DNA from 2 places in the Stenotrophomonas sp. 85239_Sma genome. Region 2 is predicted to be linked to the other one. Evidence: riboswitches for the same ligand, from Rfam matches in the RefSeq annotation. Region 2 holds a riboswitch; the other holds the start of a gene.
What was found. A riboswitch is a leader RNA that binds a small molecule or an ion and turns the genes downstream of it on or off. The one in region 2 is predicted to bind glycine.

Region 1 (9,339 bases), 800 kb from region 2:
GAAGCCCCGGCCGTGCTTGGCTGGACCGACCCGCGCCAGGTGCCGGTGATCGCCGTGCTGGCCAGCGTGCTGTTCGGATTTGCCGCCACGGTGATGGAGCTGCTCTTCCCGGACAAGGTGCTGCCGGTGCTGCTGAACATCGTCGGCTCCACCTGCCTGCTGGTGTGGACGCTGTCGCTGGTCTCGCAGCTGGTGCTGCGTAGGCGTGCGGATCGCCTGGGTACCCGCCTGCCATTCCGCATGGCCGGCTTCCCGTGGCTGACCGTGTGTGCGCTGGCGATCCTGGCGCTGATCTTCGGGCTGCTGCTGAGTGAAGCGCATACCCGGCTGCAGTTCCTGTCGATGGTGGCGCTGACTGCCACGATCGCCGCCAGCAGCGCCATCGCACGGCGCATGCGCGAGGCTTGATGGAAGCTGCCGGGTAGCGGCCGGCACTACCACGGGGGCTGCACATCCGCCGTGCCATCCTGATCGCATGGGCCGTCATCGGCCCGTCGAACAGGAGCACCGCATGCTGCGCAGCCGTCCCTTCCTGATGTTCACCGGCCAGGCCGAGGCCGCGCTGGCCCTGTACGCCGAAGCCTTTGCCGACTTCCGCCTGCTGGCCCTGCAACGCCACCCCGAGGGGGCCGGCGCTGGCGTGCCCGGGCAGGTCCGCCAGGCCATCTTCCTGCTCGGTGGCACCCACTACCTGTGCTTCGACAGCCTGGACGTGCACGATTTCACCTTCTCGCCGTCGATCTCGCTGTTCGTCGAGTGTTCCGGCGCCGAGCAGTTCGAACGAGCCGCACGCGTGCTGGGCGAGGGCGGCCATTGGCTGATGCCGGTGGGCGATTACGATTTCAGCAACCGCTACGGCTGGGTGCAGGACCGCTTCGGCGTGTCATGGCAGTTGAGCCTGGGGCAGATGCCTGACCCGTGATCCGATGTGTGTGGGTGCGGGCCTTGGTCCACGCGCCCTTACGAAAACGGCCCGCTCGCGCGGGCCGTTTTCGTCACCGATGCAGTGAGGAATCACGCCTCGACTTCATCATCCTTGTAGGCATCGACCGGGATGCAGGCGCACATCACGTTCTTGTCGCCGTACACGTTGTCGACACGCGCCACCGGCGGCCAGTACTTGCTCTGCTTCAGGCTGGCCAGCGGGAAGGCGGCCAGTTCGCGCGGGTAGGCGTGGGTCCACTCGCTGGCGGTCACTGCGGTGGCAGTGTGCGGCGCGTTCTTCAGCGGGTTGTCCTCGCGGTCCAGGCGGCCGTCTTCGATCGCAGTGATTTCCTCGCGGATCTGGATCATCGCGTTGATGAAGCGATCCAGTTCGTGCAGCGATTCGCTCTCGGTCGGCTCCACCATCAGCGTGCCGGCCACCGGGAAGCTGAGGGTCGGGGCGTGGAAGCCGAAGTCGATCAGGCGCTTGGCCACGTCCTCGGCACCGATGCCGCTGGTCTTCTCCAACGGGCGCACGTCGAGGATGCACTCGTGTGCCACCAGGCCGTTGCGGCCGGTGTACAGGGTCTTGAAGTGCGGGGCCAGGCGCTTGGCGATGTAGTTGGCGTTGAGCTGCGCGACCTGGGTGGCCTTGCGCAGGCCGTCGCGGCCCATCATCGCGATGTACATCCAGCTGATCGGCAGGATCGAGGCGCTGCCGAAGCTGGCTGCGCTGACCATGCCGACCGGGCCGTTGTCACCCAGCTTGCCCGGCAGGAACGGGGCCAGATGCTCCTTGACCGCGCACGGGCCGACGCCCGGACCGCCACCGCCGTGCGGGATGCAGAAGGTCTTGTGCAGGTTCAGGTGCGAAACGTCCGAACCCCACTTGCCCGGCTTGGCCACGCCAACCAGGGCGTTCATGTTGGCGCCGTCGGTGTACACCTGGCCACCGTGCTTGTGGATGATCTCGCAGATCTCCACCACCTCTTCCTCGAACACGCCGTGCGTGGACGGGTAGGTCATCATGATCGCGGCCAGGCGGTCGCTGTATTTTTCGGCGTTGAGGCGGATGTCTTCCACGTCGACGTTGCCGTTGGCATCGGTCTTGGTCACCACCACCTTCATGCCGCACATCTGCGCCGAGGCCGGGTTGGTGCCGTGCGCCGAGTCCGGGATCAGGCAGATGTCGCGGTGGTCTTCGCCGCGCGAGCGGTGGTAGGCGCGGATCGCCAGCAGGCCGGCGTACTCGCCCTGCGCGCCGGAGTTCGGCTGCAGGCTGACCGCGTCGTAGCCGGTGCATTCCACCAGCATCGCTTCCAGCGTGTCGATCAGTTCCTTGTAGCCCAGCGCCTGGTCGGCCGGCACCAGCGGGTGGATCTGCGAGAACTCCGGCCAGGTCACCGGGATCATCTCGGCGGTGGCGTTGAGCTTCATGGTGCACGAGCCCAGCGGGATCATCGTGCGGTCCATCGCCAGGTCCTTGTCGGCCAGCGAACGCAGGTAGCGCAGCAGTTCGTGCTCGCTGTGGTGGGTGTTGAACACCGGATGGGTCAGGAACGCGGACTGGCGCAGCAGGCCGGCCGGCAGTGCGTCGGCGGTGCTGGCATCCAGCGCGTCGACGTCGGCCTGGGCACCGAACACGGCAGCCAGCGCGACCACGTCGGCGCGGGTGGCAGTCTCGTCCAGGCTGATGCCGACCGAGTCGCTGTCGATCGCGCGCAGGTTGTAACCGGCGGCGCGGGCCTTGGCGTGGATTTCATCGGCATGCACGCCGGTGACGTGCAGGGTGTCGAAGAAGTCACCACCGACCTGCACGCCGGCGTTGCGCAGCGCGGCGGCCAGGATCGAGGCCAGGCGATGGGTGCGGCGGGCGATGCGGGTCAGGCCGTCCGGGCCGTGGTAGACGGCATACATCGAGGCCATCACTGCCAGCAGCACCTGCGCGGTACAGATGTTGGAGGTGGCCTTCTCGCGGCGGATGTGCTGCTCGCGGGTCTGCAGGGTCAGGCGGTAGGCCGGGTTGCCCTGGGCATCGACCGAGACGCCGATCAGGCGGCCCGGCATCGAGCGCTTGTAGGCATCGCGGCAGGCCATGAAGGCCGCGTGCGGACCACCGAAGCCGAACGGCACGCCGAAACGCTGGCTGTTGCCGACCACGATGTCCGCGCCCCATTCGCCCGGGGCGGCCAGCAGGGTCAGGGCCAGCAGGTCGGTGGCCACGGCCACCAGGCCGCCGCGTGCGTGCACGGCGTCGACCAGCGCCTTGTAATCGCCGACCTGGCCGAAGGTATCCGGGTACTGCAGCAGCAGGCCGAAGGCTTCCGCTTCCAGTGCTTCGGCCGGGGTGCCGACGCGCAGCACGATGCCCATGGGTTCTGCGCGGGTACGCAGCAGTTCCAGCGTCTGCGGGTGCACGGCGTCGTGCACGAAGAAGGTGTCCGACTTCGACTTGGCCGAACGCTTGGCCAGGGTCATCGCTTCAGCGGCGGCGGTGGCTTCGTCCAGCAGCGAGGCGTTGGCGATTTCCATGCCGGTGAGGTCGGCGCACAGGGTCTGGAAGTTGATCAGCGCTTCCATGCGGCCCTGCGAGATTTCCGCCTGGTACGGGGTGTAGGCGGTGTACCAGGCCGGGTTTTCCAGGATGTTGCGCAGGATCACGTTCGGCGTGTGGGTACCGTAGTAGCCCTGGCCGATGAAACTGCGCAGCACGGTGTTCTTGTCGGCGATCGCACGGATCTTCGCCAGCGCCTGCACTTCGGTCATCGACTCCGGCAGTGCCAGCGGCGCCGGCGACTTGATCTTGGCCGGTACGATGGCATCGGTCATCGCATCCAGCGACGCGTGGCCGACGACGTCGAGCATCTGCGCGATCTCGGCATCGTTGGGGCCGATGTGGCGCTCGACGAACGCGGAATGATGCTCGAGCTCACGCAGGGAAGGGGTGTTCTGGGACATGGCGAAGGATCCGTCAGGAAAGGGCACACGCACGGGCACAAGCCGCCGGTCGGCGGTCTGCGGGGCGCCCCTCTGTCCTTTTGCCTGAGAGTTTAAAAGCGCGGCGGACCGCAGCTTCGTGCCCCTTCGGCGCCGGATCGAACCGGTCTCTCCAGAGTTGTGTTACGGGTGGTATCGGGCCTGAGCGATTACGGGCGTTGCGCCTTCGGCAGCGGTGTTCCGCTTCTCCCACCGTGTTGCCCGCCGATTATAGCCCGTTGCGGGCGCGCCAGCCGCCTCCGGGCCCGGCCGTTGCGCCTGAATGGCCGATGGCCCGGCCGTGCGTTTTGTGCACCGCTGCATGGCATCAGGCGCAATCCCCACCTATGATGGGCGGATACCCGAATTGATCTGGCGCCGTCCCTGCAGAAGGGGATCGGCGCCCGCCGTGCGTGCTGCGCATGGCCCTGCCGGACGCCTTCCCCATGACCGCCGCTGTTGCTCCTTCCACCCGCCGCATGGCCCTGCTGCTCGCCGGCCTGGCCATGTTCGGCCCGTTCTCGATAGACACCATCTTCCCGGCGTTCCCGCAGCTGGCCCAGCGCCTGGCGGTGGACGAGGTGGCGGTGCAGCAGACCATCAGCGTGTACCTGCTGTTCTACGGCCTGATGAGCCTGGCGCATGGCCCGCTGTCTGACGCCTGGGGACGCAAGCGGGTGATCCTCGGTGGCCTGGTGATTTTCGTCGGCGCCTCGGTCGGCTGTGCGCTGTCCACCGACCTGACCACGCTGCTGGCGTTCCGCGCGCTGCAGGGCCTGTCTGCAGGCGTCGGCATGATCGTCGGCCGGGCGGTGATCCGCGACCTGTACCACGGCCATGACGCGCAGCGGCTGATGAGCCAGGTGTCGATGCTGTTCGGCATCGCCCCGGCCATCGCGCCGATCATCGGCGGCTGGATCCTGCTCAGCGGTGCTGGCTGGCCGCTGATCTTCTGGTTCCTGGTGGTGTTCGCACTGGTCCTGCTGGCAGCCACCGCACGCTACCTGCCGGAAACCCACCCGGTCGAGGCCCGGGTGCCGTTGTCGCCGCGCGTGCTGATGCGTGATTACGTGCGCATCGGTTTCAACCCGCGCTTCCTGCGCCTGGCGCTGGCCGGCAGCATCGGTTTCGGCGGCATCTTCCTGTACATCGCCTCGGCGCCGGTGTTCGTGATGCAGCACCTGCATCTGGGCGAGGGCGGCTTCGCCTGGCTGTTCATCCCCACCATCGGCGGCATGACCACCGGCTCGTTCCTGTCCGGGCGCATGGCCGGGCACACCACGCCCACCCGCCAGGTCGCCATCGGTTTCGGCCTGTGCGCGCTGTCGGTGCTGCTGAACGTCGGCTACGTGGCGCTGGCGCCGCAGTTCGTGCTGCCGTGGGCGGTGCTGCCGATCTTCCTGGGCGGCATGGGCATGGCATTAATCTTCCCGATCCTGGCGCTGGCGGTGCTGGACATGTACCCGCACCAGCGCGGCCTGGCCTCGTCGCTGCAGGCCTTCGTGCAGCTGATGATCAGCACCGTGGTGGCCGGCGTGGTGTCACCGCTGCTCAGCGCCAGCCCGCTGCACCTGGCGCTGGGCCAGGCGGCGTTCTTCGGCGCCGGCTTCGTGTTCTGGTACTGGGAACACCAGCGCGAACACACGGCGCAGGCGGCCAGCACAGGTCACTGAGCAGCGTGCAGGGGTAGGGCGGGCCGTGACGCCCGCAGCACTTGCGACGGGAAACCACCGGACTAGGCTGGGTACTCCAGCCAGCCGGTGCACGGGTGCACGACAGCCAGCCGATCCACTGTCGTTGCATGAGGTACCCCCATGGCTGCGCAGCAGACCTACCGCCTGTTCGAGGTGGCGCTGAAGGAGCGCCGCGTTCTTTCCCCTTCCCTGGACCGCATGGTGTTCACCGGTGCCGACGTGGCGCGGATGAAGACCGAAGGCCCGGACCAGCGCATCAAGGTGTTCTTCCCCTTGCCCGGCCAGGAGGTGCCGCAGGTCCCCAGCGGCGAGGACTGGTACCCGCGCTATCGGGCCCTGCCGGACGACCAGCGCCCACCGATGCGCACCTACACCATCCGCCAGTTGCGTGCAGAGCAGGGCGAGGTCGACGTCGATTTCGTCATCCACGGCGTGACCGGCCCCGCCTCGCGCTGGGCCATGCATGCACGGCCGGGCGACCGTGTGGTGCTGCTGGCCCCGGATGCCGACTGCGCCGACAGCAGCGAGGGCTGGGAATGGAAGCCGCCGGCCGGCGTTGGCCAGGTGCTGCTGGTGGCTGACGAGACCGCGCTGCCGGCCGTGGCCGGCATTCTCGAGGAACTGGCGGCCATGGTGGATCCGCCGCGTACGCTGGCCCTGCTGGAAGTGGCGCAGGCCGGTGATGCGGTTCCCCTGAAGGCGCCGGCCACGGCCGAGCTGGTCTGGTTGCCGCGCGGGCAGGCGGCGTTCGGGCAGCCCTTGCTGCATGCAGTCCAGGCAAGGTTGGCCGCGGCCTCGGGTGTGGCTGCCGGCGATGCGCTGGAGGAGATCGACGTCGATACGCAGATCCTCTGGGAGCAGGCCGATACCCGCGTGGCCGGGCCGCTGTACGCCTGGGTGGCAGGCGAGGCCGGGGCCGTGATGGCGATCCGTCGCCATCTGGTCCGCGACTGCGGGCTGGACCATCGTGCGATCACCTTCATGGGCTACTGGCGGCACGGCAAAGTGCTGGACTGAGGTGGCGTGAAGCGGCGCTGCGGGCGGGGTGCGCTATCCTTGCGCCCCCCTCGCAGCGGTACCGCACCATGTCCACCAGCTCCAAGACCCGCCGCGACCAGCGCCGTCGCCAGGAAAAGCAGGCCGCCAACAAGGCCGCTGCCCAGGCCTCGCCGGTGGAGCCGCATGCCGAACTGCGCGACGCGCAGCGCACCCTGCTGGCCGGTGTCGTGCGCCGTGATGGCGAATGGGTGCTGGGCATGGATGGCCGCATCGCCGGCCACAGTGATTCTGCCGCGCAGGTACTGGCGCTGATCATGCAGGCCGGTGAGCTGCACGAGCGCAACGGCACGCCAGTGCGCCTGATGTACTCCGATGCGCTGCGCGATGCCGCGCAGGCCGAAGCGAAAGAGAAGGGCCAGACCTTCGAGGAATTCAAGGCCGAACTGGCTGCAGCGATGGCGGCGAAGAAGGGCAGCTGATCGCTGCCAAACCGTCGAGCCGAGCCATGCTCGGCTCTACAACACCTGAAAGGGGCGGATCCTTGCGGATCCGCCCCTTTTTTCATTTCGCCGCCGGGGCCGCGTTGGCCTGCCAGCCGCACATCTGGCCTTCGTTCTGCTGCTTCAACCACTCATTGACCGGGGTGAAGTACTCGATCATCGGGCCGGCATCGAGCTTGTCGGTGCCGGTCAGCTCCTTCAGCGTGGCCTGCCACGGCTGGCTGGCACCCTTGCTCAGCATCGCCCAGTATTTCTGGCCGGCTTCCTTGTTGCCGTAGAAGGTGCACTCATGCAGCGGGCCCTTGTAGCCGGCCGCGTCGCACAGGCCCTTGTAGAACTGGAACTGCAGGATGCGCGCCAGGAAGTAACGCGTGTACGGGGTGTTGCCCGGCACGTGGTACTTCGCGCCCGGGTCGAAGAATTCTTCGCCACGGGTGCTGGCCGGTGCCACGCCCTGGTACTTGGCCTTCAGGTCCCACCATGCCTTGTTGTAGTTGTCGGCGGTGATCGAACCGTCGAACACGCCCCAGCGCCAGCGGTCGATCATCAGCCCGAACGGCAGGAACGACACACCCGACAGTGCCATGCGCATCTGGTTGTTGATGACCGCCTCGCGGCTTTCGGTCGGCGCATCGACCAGGCCGATCGAGCTGAGGTACTTGGGCGTCATGGCCAGCACGATGGTGTCGCCGATCGCTTCATGGAAGCCATCGTTGGCTCCGCCCTGGAACAGCGGCGGCAGGGGGTTGTAGGCCAGGTCGTAATAGATGTGGCCCAGCTCGTGGTAGATGGTGGTGAAGTTCTCTTCGTTCGGCTTGATGCACATCTTCGTGCGCACGTCGCCTTCCATGTTCATGTCCCAGGCGCTGGCGTGGCAGACCACGTCGCGGTCATCGGGCTTGATGAACTGGGTCTTCTCCCAGTACGACTGCGGCAGCGACGGCATGCCCAGCGACACGTAGAAGTCCTGCGCGCGTTCGGTCATCTGCTTGGCGGTACGCAGTTCGGCCTCGCGCTGCGCTTTGTACTGCGCCGCCACGTTGGCGTCCTTGCCGGCCTTGGCCAGCGCTGCGCTCAGGTTGGCCTGGTACTGCTTTTCAAGCGCCGCGGTGATGTCCAGGCTGCCGGCACCCGGGTACGGTTCCAGCTGGTCCCACAGGTTCGACCAGTCCTGCTGCCACATGTTGCCCAGCAGGTGCGCGGCGATCAGGCCGTTGCCCACTTCGGCCTTGTCCTTGCCGTAGGTCTTGTCCAGCTTGCCGCGTGCATAGCAATGCAGCTGCTCGTACATCGGCTTGACCTGCTCCCATAGGCGGTCGGTTTCCGGGCCGATCTGCTCCGGCGGCATGTCGTAGCCGCTGCGCCACATCTGCCCGGCATCGGTGAAGCCCATGCCCTTGGCACCTTCGTTCACCAGCCCGACAAACTTCTGGTAGTCGCCGCGCATGCTCCTGGTGGTGCTGTGCCAGCCCTGCCAGGCGTCGAGCTGCTGGTCGTAATCGCGGCTGCGCGCCAGCACCTGCTCCAGCTCGCCCAGCTGGCGGCAGGAGTTCGGATCGTTGGCATCGGTGCAGTACTTGCCGGCGCCATAGCTGCCTTCCATGCGCGTGGCGATCTGGGTCAGCTCGGCCAGCTTGGCCGGATCGCGCGGTGCCGGCATCGACGACATCAGCTTCAGCAGGTGGATCGCGCGCTTGCTGTCCTCACTCATCGGCTTACCGTCGAACCTGGCGGCCTGTTCGATCCAGCTGTTGAGCTGGGTCAGCGAACGCTCGTTGGCCTTGGCCGCGATGCGTTCGGAATCACTGTTGATGTAGGTGGAGGACAGCCACTGCGCCGAGGTCATCTCCGGGTAGGCGGCCTTGAATTCGGCATTGATGCGGGCCACGAACTGGTCGGCGGTTTCGCCGGCCGGGGCGCTGCTGCTGGCGGTATCGGTACCTGGGGCAGCTTCCTTCTTGCAGGCGACCAGGGCCAGCGTGGCGGCGGCGATTGCCGAGGCCAGCAGGAGATGACGGTGTTTCACGGGCGGTCCTTGGGTGGTGAACGACGGCCGAAGGCTAGTGGGCCGTCGCTGTCACCGCAAGTGGCGGAAGTCGGCCGGCCGGCGCCCGGCACCCGCAGAGGCTTTCAAGCAAGGACAACGTCAACTTCAAAAGCGAGGATTCCGTGGGGGGGCGGGGCGGTGTCGGAGTGCGGGGACGCCGCAAGTACGTCCATGTAGGCTTGGCAGCCGCATCCATGCG
Region 2 (9,339 bases):
CGCCTGCATCAGGCGCCGTGCTTCGGCGTCAATGCGGTCGGGCGAGGGTACGGGAGGCGGTGCGGCCAGGATCGCCATCGGGAACAGGGTCAGCAAGAACAGGACGGCACGGCGCATGCGTGGAACTCCCGGCTGGACGTGGCGCGATGCTACGCCAGCCCGCTGCCGGCGTCATGGCCCTGGGGTCAGCTGGACACCGGCGGGCGCAGGCAGATCCGTGCGGCGCCCTCACCGATGTCCACCTGGCCGCCGCGCATCGCATCGGCACCGAGGATCAGCGCCGGCCGCGCCTCCAGGCCGATCGCCTTGAACACCGGCAGTTCACTGATCCGGACTTCCATCGGCGCATGCTGCCAGCCGCTGCCGGTCATCCCGGGCAAGGTGTACAGCCAGGTGGCCTGCGCACCGCCGCCCAGCCCTTCGGTGCCCTTTTCGCGCATGCGTACCCGTGCGTCGCTGCCGTCGGTGCGCAGCCCCAGTGCGCGAGCCGCTTCGGCGTTGAGAACAGTCTGCGCTGCGCCGGTGTCGACCACGGCAATGGCCTCCACGCCCGGCGTACCCAGTGCCAGTGTGATGAAGCCGAACTGGCGCAGGCCGGCGGTGCGCCCGGGCAGCGCATTGGGTTGGCAACCCGGTCCTTCCAGGCTCAATTGGCCGGGCGTCCACAGCGCCAGGCGATTGCCGCCAAAGTCCCAACGCGTGTCCCAGCGTCCGGTCAGGTCATTGCCGATCAAGCCGTCGATGGCCGGATCATCGTCCTTGGACAGCGACGACAGGTCGACCTGCATGCCACGGGCCTGCAGCTGCCAGCTGCCCAGCTGCCAGGACGTGCTGCGCGTGCGCTGCAACCGGGCCGCCTTCGCACTTGCGCCCTGGGCGTGCGATACCGCCGCATCCGCATCCTCCAGGCCATAGCGCCTCGCCACGCGGGTATCGACCAGCGTTGCCCCGGCGGCACTGTCGACCACGAAGCGCAGCGGTTCGGCGCGTCCGTCCAGCAGGACGGCCACTGCCGGATGACCACCCTGCATCCACATCGGCAGCACGTGTTCGGGGCCATCGGACGCCAGCGCAGGCAGCGGCGCAGCAAGCAGGGACAGGAGGATGAGGCGCAAGGGAAATCTCCGCAGTGATCATGGGCACCCATTGGCGCGCAGCGGCGTATCGCGGGAATATCGCTGTTGATACCGTCCTGATACAGACCGGCCCGATACTGCCCGCATGACGACTCCCGCCCGTGTCATCGTTGTCGACGACGACGCCAGCATCCGCGATGCCATCGCTGATTGCCTGCTGCTGCATGGCTTCCTGGTGCGGGTCGCGGCGGACGCGACGGCGCTCGACGTGGTGCTGAAGAGCGAACGGCCCGACCTGATCATCCTTGACTGGATGATGCCCGGCGAGGACGGGCTTTCGGTCTGCCGCCGGCTGCAGGCGCGGGCCATCCCGATCCTGATGCTGTCGGCGATGGGCAGCGCGCCGGATCGGGTGATCGGACTGGAGATGGGTGCGGACGACTACCTGGCCAAGCCGTTCGATCCGCGGGAGCTGCTGGCACGGGTGCGCGCGCTGCTGCGCCGCCAGCACAAGCTGCGCGCGCAGGTGACCAGCGAACTGCGCTTTGCCGGTTGGCGGCTGCTGCCTGATCAACGCCGCCTGCTGGCACCGGACGGAAACGAACTGACGCTCAGCCGCGGTGAGTTCAGCCTGCTGCTGGCGCTGGCCGAACGCCCCGGGCGGGTGCTGGGGCGTGAGCAGCTGCTGCAGCTGAGCCGCGGTGAACCCAGTGACAGCGTCGATCGTGCGGTCGACCTGGCGATCAGTCGGCTGCGACGCAAGCTCGGGCAGGCCTCTCCCGGTGCTGAAGCCTTGGTGCAGACCTTGCGCGGCGAGGGCTACCGCTTCGACGCCGAGGTACAGGTGTTGTGAGCAGCCGGTGGCCGACGGCGCGCTGGATCGCGATGCTGGCCTTGGCCAGCTTGTTGCTGGCGACCCTGGTCAGCGTGGCCGTGGTTGGCTGGATGCCCCGGCCCGCGCCTCCGCCGATGCGGTTGGACCAGGCCGTGCAGGTGCTGCGCGGGGAGCAGGCCGCAGCGCCACTGGGCCTGCATCTGGCGACGCAGGATGCGCCTCCACAGGGGAGTGCCAGTGACTGGCTCACGCAGTTGGCGGCGCTGCAGATGGGGCTGCCGGCGAAGGAGGTACGCCTGGTCTGGAGCGGGCAGGGCAAGGCGCCGGACGTGCAGGTCATCGAGGGTGGGGCCGTGCTCGATGCCACGGCGCGGGCCGGTGTACTGAAGGCGCAGGCGGCGGTACTGAGCGCCATGCAATGGCCGCCGTTTGAACTGGGCGTACGCCAGGCCGATGGCCGTTGGCAGGTGGTCGGCAGCGATCACAGCGATCTGGCGGCTTGGCGCCGCCAGGTAGTGCTTGCACTGCTGGCTGGTGCGGTCCTGCTGGCGCCGCTGGCGGCGTGGGCATCCATCCGGCTGGGACGCCCGCTGCAACGCCTGGCCGAAGCCAGCGCACGGGTGGACCTGCAGGCCGCAGCCCCCTTGCCGGATGACGGCCCTCGCGAGGTACAGATGCTGGCCGCTGCGATCAGCACCGGTCGCGATCGCCTGCATGCGCAGGCACAGGACATGACCCACATGCTGGCCGCCGTAGCGCATGACCTGCGCACGCCACTGACCGGGCTGCGCCTGCGCGCCGAGTTCGCCCCCGCGCCCCAAGCGGCGCGGATGGTGGCCGACATCGAGCGCATGGATACGATGATCGAGCAGGTACTGGACTACGCACGCGGTGAACTGCAGCCGTTGCAGATGCGCAGTCTGGATCTGGCCGCGCTGCTGGAGGACTGCGTGCAGGCCGCGCTGCTGCGCGGAGTCGGCATCTCCCTCCAGGGGCCGGACACGCTGCGCTGGAACGGCGATGCGCTGCTGATCCGGCGCGCGATCGACAATCTCATCGACAACGCCGAGCGCTACGCCGGGGCCGTGGAGCTGCAGCTCGCCATGGCCGGCCACAGGGTGCAGCTGGATGTGATGGACCGCGGCCCGGGCATCGCCGAGGCCGACCGTGCACGCCTGCTGCAACCGTTCCAGCGCAGCGAGAGCTCGCGCAGCCGCGCCACCGGTGGCGCCGGGTTGGGGTTGGCTGTGGCCGCCAATGTGGCGAGGCGGCACGCAGGCGAACTGCAGCTGCTGCACCGTGAAGGTGGCGGGCTGATCGCGCGCCTGCTGCTGGGACCGTTCGCCTGAGAACCGGTGTGGTCTACAGATGACGGCTTCCTGCATGTATGATTAGGCGCCTAATTACATCGCGCGCATGAGATGATCGAAACCAAGCACCAAGCGCTGCTGGAGGAAGCGCAGCGACGCGGCCACGCCAACATCGCGCAGCTGCGCCTGTGCTTCCGGCTGCTCTCGCTGTCCTCGTCGATCGATCGCGACTGCGCTGTCCGGCTTGCACCGCACGGGCTCAGCGAGGGTCGGTTCATCGTGCTGTTCCTGCTGCACGGGGCCGATGGCGCGCTGCCGCCGCATGAGCTGGCCGCGCGATCCGGTGTGACCCGCGCCACCATCAGCGGCCTGCTTGATGGCCTGCAGCGCGAAGGCCTGCTGCAGCGTCGCAGCGATGCGGAAGATGGCCGTCGCCTGCAGATCGTGCTGACAGCAAAGGGTGCGCGCTTGGCTGAAGTGCTGTTCGAGCAGCACACACAGTGGATCGGCGGCCTGTTCAACGGCCTGGATGCGGACGAACAGCTACAGCTGTCGCAGCTGCTGCACAAGGTCTGGCAGCACACCGACGCCGGGCGCGGGAGCGGGGCATGAGTGCGATGTCTGCACATCGCCTGCATGCGCTCAACAGCGGCAGCGTTGCGACGACCCATCTGGCCGAGTGCCTGGCGGTGGACTTCGGTGAGTTGCTGCGGTGCGTGGCGCCGTTGCTGGAACCGGAAGCGCTGCAACGCATGCGCGATGCCGCGGGCAAGGGCATCACACAGCGCATGGCCTTGGCCGCGCAGTTGCTGCGTGAGGCGGGGCAGGGAACGCCCGCGCTCTGGCAGCATCACAGCTGCGATACCGTGCGCGGCTGGGCCTGTTATCTGATCGGCAGCGATGCTCGCGCAACGTTGGCAGAGAAGCTGCAGCAGATGCGCACGCTGGCCGATGACCCACACTTCGGCGTGCGCGAATGGGCGTGGCTGGCGCTGCGTGCCGACATTGTTGCCGCACCACTGCAGGCGCTGGAGTACCTGCAGCCGTGGACGCAGGAAGGATCGCCCAGCCTGCGCCGCTTCGCCTGCGAGGCACTGCGCCCACGCGGTGTCTGGGCCACGCACATCGCCCTGTTCAAGCAACATCCGGAACAGGCCGTGGCGCTGCTGGAAGCACTGGCCGATGACCCGGAACGCTATGTGCAGGATTCCGTCGGCAACTGGCTCAATGATGCCGGCAAGACACAGCCGCAGTGGCTGCGCGATCTCTGCGCGCGCTGGCAGCGCGAACACGACAGCACCGCCAACGCCTGCATCCGCAAGCGCGCGATGCGCTCGCTGCGGTAGTGCCGGCCGCTGGCCGGCAATTCCATGATCCTCAAGGAAGAATCTTCGCTGCAGCAGCGCGGTGCACGCCCACCGTGCCGGATTCACGGCAGGGCCGGCACATGCGCCTGTCACCCGGACGCGGTAAACAGTGCATTGCCCATGTCCATCCGCAGGGAAGTTGATCATGCAGAGCACGCTCCAGGTCACGCTGTTCGGCCCGCTTGGCGACAGCCCGGCATTGCAGTTGCCGGGGCTGGAAGGGCCATCGGTCGCCATCCCGGAAGCGGCCCTGCGGCGGTTGGTCTCCGACCTCTACACCGCCCGTTCCCTGCTCAACCCCGAGCAGCTGGATGAGGCCAGGCAGGAGCTGGATCGCGTGCTGGAGCGCTGGGCCGACATCCACGAAGGGCTCCTGCTGGACGTGGAAGTGCATGGCAGATGAGCAACATTGGCTGGCTGCTGCCGGGTAGGCAGCGTTGGAGCGCACCTCACTGAACCGTGTCCCCAGTTGCGGATGAAACATTTTGCACTGCGCAAAAGCTGTGTTATCAATACAACCCATGAACGCAGCCGCCACCCGCTTTTACTGGTATTACTTTCCGAAGCCACTGGCGGAGGAAGGACTGCGCTCACCCTGAAGAAAGCTTCAGACGCATTCCCGAAAGCCGCCAGCGAACCTGGCGGCTTTTTTCATGCCGCCACGCTGGGGACCCCCAACGTTCCGGAGATCTCCCGCAATGCCCCCGCACACCGACGACCTGCGTATCCGCACCATCGAACCGCTGACACCGCCTGCCCAGCTGCTGGCGATGCTGCCCTGTGACGATGAAGCCTCCGACACCGTCAGCGCCTCGCGCGCGGCCCTGCACCAGATCCTGCATGGCCGTGACGACCGCCTGGCGGTGGTGGTGGGCCCGTGCTCGATCCACGACCCGAAGGCCGCCATCGAGTATGCCCAGCGCCTGAAGCCGCTACGTGACGCGCTGGCCGGCGAACTGGAAATCGTCATGCGCGTGTACTTCGAGAAGCCGCGCACCACGGTGGGCTGGAAGGGCCTGATCAACGATCCGGACCTGGACGGCAGCTTCAGGATCGACAAGGGCCTGCGCATTGCCCGTGGCCTGCTGCGCGACATCAACAAGCTCGGCCTGCCGGCCGGTGTCGAATTCCTCGATGTGATCTCGCCGCAGTACATCGCCGACCTGGTGGCGTGGGGCGCGATCGGTGCACGCACCACCGAAAGCCAGGTGCATCGCGAACTGGCTTCGGGGCTGTCATGCCCGGTCGGCTTCAAGAACGGCACCGATGGCAACGTGAAGATCGCCGCTGACGCGGTGGGGGCGGCGTCCAATCCGCACCACTTCCTGTCGGTCACCAAGCAGGGTGGCACCGCCATCGTATCGACCACCGGCAATCCGGATTGCCATGTAATCCTGCGTGGCGGCAAGCAGCCGAACTACGACGCAGGCAGCGTTGCCGACGCCTGCCAGGCGCTGGCCAAGGCCAAGCTGCCCACGCGCCTGATGATCGACGCCAGCCACGCCAACAGCCTGAAAAACCCGGAGAACCAGCCGAAGGTGATCGACGACATTGCCGTTCAGCTGGAAGACGGCGAACAGCGCATCGTTGGCGTGATGATCGAGAGCCATCTGGTCGGTGGCCGCCAGGAACTGGTGGAAGGACAGCCGCTGGTCTACGGGCAGAGCATCACCGATGGCTGCATCGACTGGGACACCACTGTGACGGTGCTGGAGCGACTGGCTGCGGCGGTGCGCGCCCGTCGCGACGTAAAGGTGTCCGAAGCCGCCTGAGTGCGGCACGTGTGTGGATGGCGGCCAGCGCCTGCGGGGGTGCGGCCGCGATCAGGGCCGGCCGGAGTTGGAGACCGGCCCATCTGCACCGGCGATGCGCCTGGCGCTGCGCACCAGCGACAGCGCCAGGTACATCGCCGGGGTGGTGCAGCAGATCCACGCCGTCGAACCCCGTGCTCGGGGAACGCGAACCTCAATGCACTTCGTCGTGGTACACGAACTTCGGCATTTCCCAGCGGTAGTGGATCGCCAGCAGGCGCAATGCGAAGCCGCCGCCCAGGCAGCACAGGATCGCGGTGGCATCGGCCACTCCCCAGTGCAGCAGCAACAGATAGGCCGCACCGGTCAGCAGCGCGATGATCGCGTACAGCTCTTTCTGGAAGATCAGCGGCACCTCGTTGCAGAGGATGTCGCGCAGCACGCCGCCGAACGCGCCGGTCAGCATGCCGGCAATCAGCACGATGGGCATGGCATGGCCAGCTTCGCGCGCAATCGAGCAGCCGATCAGGGTGAACGCGATCAGGCCCAGCCCGTCGAGTACCAGGAAGGTGCGGCGGAAGTGGTGCATCCAGCGTGCGACCCAGGTGGCGATCAGCGCCGCGCATACGGTGAAGCCCAGGTACTCGGGATGCTTCACCCAGCCCAGCGGGTAATGGCCAAGCAGGATGTCGCGCAGCGAGCCGCCACCGAGGGCAGTGACGCAGGCGATCATGACCACGCCGAACAGGTCCATGCGGCGGCGGCCGGCGGACAGTGCGCCGGTCATGGCTTCGGCGGAAATGGCGATCAGGTAGATGATGGACAACAGCATGGGGACAGGCTCCGGGCGCGGTGGGGCCGGCCATGCGCCACTATCGCCACTGCCTGCGCAATGACGGGATGACGATGACCGGTGCCGCTCCCGCTGTCCTTTTGCCTGAGAGTTCAGCGGCGTAGGCCGCGTGCCCCTTCGGCGGATCGTCCCGGGCGTGCCCGGTGACCTCTCTCCAGCTCGGCGAGTCGAATGCATGGTTGGTGGGATTCCAGCCCACCGGCCTGAGCGATCATGGGAGCCTGCGCCTTCGGCGGGCGCCAGCGCGGCGCCTCTCTCCTGCATTCGGGCGCCAGTATATCCGCTGCAGTGCAGCACGGCATAATCCGGCCATGGCCCCGTCCCTCCGCCCGTGGTTCCTGTACCTGCTCGAATGCCGCGATGGCAGCTATTACGCCGGCATCAGCACCGACGTGGACGCGCGTTTCGCCGCCCACCAGGCCGGCAAGGGCGCGCGCTACACCCGGGCCCGGCCGCCGCTGCGGGTACTGGCCGTGCGCGAGTACCCGGACCGGGCCGCCGCCTCACGCGCCGAATGGCAGCTCAAGCAGCAGCCGCGCGAACGCAAGCTGGCCTGGCTGCAGGCACCTGCCGAGACGCTTCTGTAGATCTACGCCATGCGTGGATGGGCCTGCCCGGCCCATGCGATGATCGCCCCGCGCCCAGAGCTGGAGACCCGGATGTCCACGATCGCCCTGCTGTTCGCTCTCTCCGCAGCAACCAGCCCTGCCGCCGACCCGGTCACCCTCGCGGCCATCGAAGCCACCTGCCACGACTACGTCGATGGCCAGCTGGAGGCCGACCCGAAGCGTGTCGCCCGTTCCCTGCACCCGGACCTGGCCAAGCGCGCGGTGCTCGGCGATACACCCGACGAACGCCTGGGCCTGCGCCGCATGTCGAAGGAAGAGCTGGTCTCGTTGACGAAGCAGGGCGCGCTGAAGACGTCGAAGGATCAATGGGACCGCCGCTGCACGGTGCTGGACGTGACCGGCAACGCGGCCTCGGTACGGCTGGAAACCCCGTGGTTCGTCGACTACTTCCACATGGGGCGCTTCGACCAGCGCTGGGTCATCGTCAACGCGTTGTGGTACCCGAAACCGAAGGCGCCGTGAGCGATGCGTGCTGCGGGCAAGGCATGGATCTCCGTCGTCGTGCTGGTCACCGGCATCGCACTGCTGCCTGGCCTGCTGTACCTGCTTGGACTGGCGCTGGTGGAAGGTCGACCGAACCCTGCCGACCGCACGCCCAGTGGTGTGGCCGCATGCAGTAGTGAACCGCGGGCGGGATACCAGACGATGAATCCCTGGCGCTTCGCCGCGCAGCTGTTCGATACGAACGCGAGGCAGAAGAAGGTGCCTGAAGTGGAGCGCGAGGCTTACTGGATTGCCCGACGCCACCTGTGGCGGCAGCCTCGGCACGGCATGCTGCGCTGGCATCTGAGCAGCACCGCGTTGACGATCTGGATCACCCGGCATTGGAGTACCGCACAGATTGCCGACACCGCGAGGAAGGAAGATTTCTGCCGGGCATGGTCGAGACGGCGGGTGCCGGGTGGTCCGATGAGGCAGTAGAGCCACGCCATGCGTGGCTGAGCTCCATGCGGCCTGCACAGACATGCATCCACGCATGGCGTGGATCTACTCCCAGGCAGAGCACCCGTGTCCGTCTTCGGCCCTACCGCCTCGGCCGCCGGTCTTCCTGGTCATCACCGAAGATGATGCGCGCGCTGCGCTGGTAGCTCCAGTACGCCACGGCCCAGTTCAGCAGCACCACGATGCGGTTGCGGAAGCCGATCAGGAAGAACACGTGCGCGGCCAGCCAGAACCACCAGGCCAGTACGCCTGAAAGCTGCAGCCGGCCCAGGTGCACGATCGCGGCCATGCGACCGATGGTGGCGAGGTTGCCGTAGTCGGCGTACTTGAACGGCCCCGGTGCCGCCTTGCCATGCAGGCGCGCGCGGATCACCCCGGCCACGTACTTGCCCATCTGCTTGGCCGCAGGCGCCACGCCGGGTACCGGCTTGCCATTGGCCTGGTTCAGTGCGGCCAGGTCGCCGGCCACGAACAGCTCCGGGTGATCGGGCAGGGTCAGGTCCGGCTGCACCTGCACGCGGCCGGCGCGATCCAGTGGCACGTCCAGCGTGCGCGCCAGCGGTGACGCGGCCACGC

Region 1: linked by a shared signal. The riboswitch ahead of gcvP (aminomethyl-transferring glycine dehydrogenase) and the one ahead of ACYKG1_RS19260 (trimeric intracellular cation channel family protein) in region 2 are both predicted to bind glycine.

What each region holds. Positions count from the first base shown of each region.
Region 1 covers NZ_CM151163.1:3,347,095-3,356,433, reverse strand. The annotation lists gene ACYKG1_RS15720 (amino acid permease) at 1-408, shown strand, start outside; gene ACYKG1_RS15715 (VOC family protein) at 512-922, shown strand; gene gcvP (aminomethyl-transferring glycine dehydrogenase) at 1,015-3,882, opposite strand; glycine riboswitch at 3,945-4,047, opposite strand; gene ACYKG1_RS15705 (multidrug effflux MFS transporter) at 4,347-5,573, shown strand; gene ACYKG1_RS15700 (siderophore-interacting protein) at 5,715-6,611, shown strand; gene ACYKG1_RS15695 (hypothetical protein) at 6,680-7,072, shown strand; gene ACYKG1_RS15690 (M2 family metallopeptidase) at 7,155-9,119, opposite strand.
Region 2 covers NZ_CM151163.1:4,144,177-4,153,515, reverse strand. The annotation lists gene ACYKG1_RS19300 (serine hydrolase domain-containing protein) at 1-117, opposite strand, end outside; gene ACYKG1_RS19295 (pepsin/retropepsin-like aspartic protease family protein) at 186-1,115, opposite strand; gene ACYKG1_RS19290 (response regulator) at 1,222-1,929, shown strand; gene ACYKG1_RS19285 (sensor histidine kinase) at 1,962-3,260, shown strand; gene ACYKG1_RS19280 (MarR family winged helix-turn-helix transcriptional regulator) at 3,333-3,833, shown strand; gene ACYKG1_RS19275 (DNA alkylation repair protein) at 3,830-4,567, shown strand; gene ACYKG1_RS19270 (hypothetical protein) at 4,734-4,991, shown strand; gene ACYKG1_RS19265 (3-deoxy-7-phosphoheptulonate synthase) at 5,287-6,360, shown strand; gene ACYKG1_RS19260 (trimeric intracellular cation channel family protein) at 6,554-7,171, opposite strand; glycine riboswitch at 7,257-7,360, opposite strand; glycine riboswitch at 7,374-7,463, opposite strand; gene ACYKG1_RS19255 (GIY-YIG nuclease family protein) at 7,504-7,779, shown strand; gene ACYKG1_RS19250 (nuclear transport factor 2 family protein) at 7,852-8,283, shown strand; gene ACYKG1_RS19245 (hypothetical protein) at 8,287-8,742, shown strand; gene ACYKG1_RS19240 (NAD(P)/FAD-dependent oxidoreductase) at 8,846-9,339, opposite strand, start outside.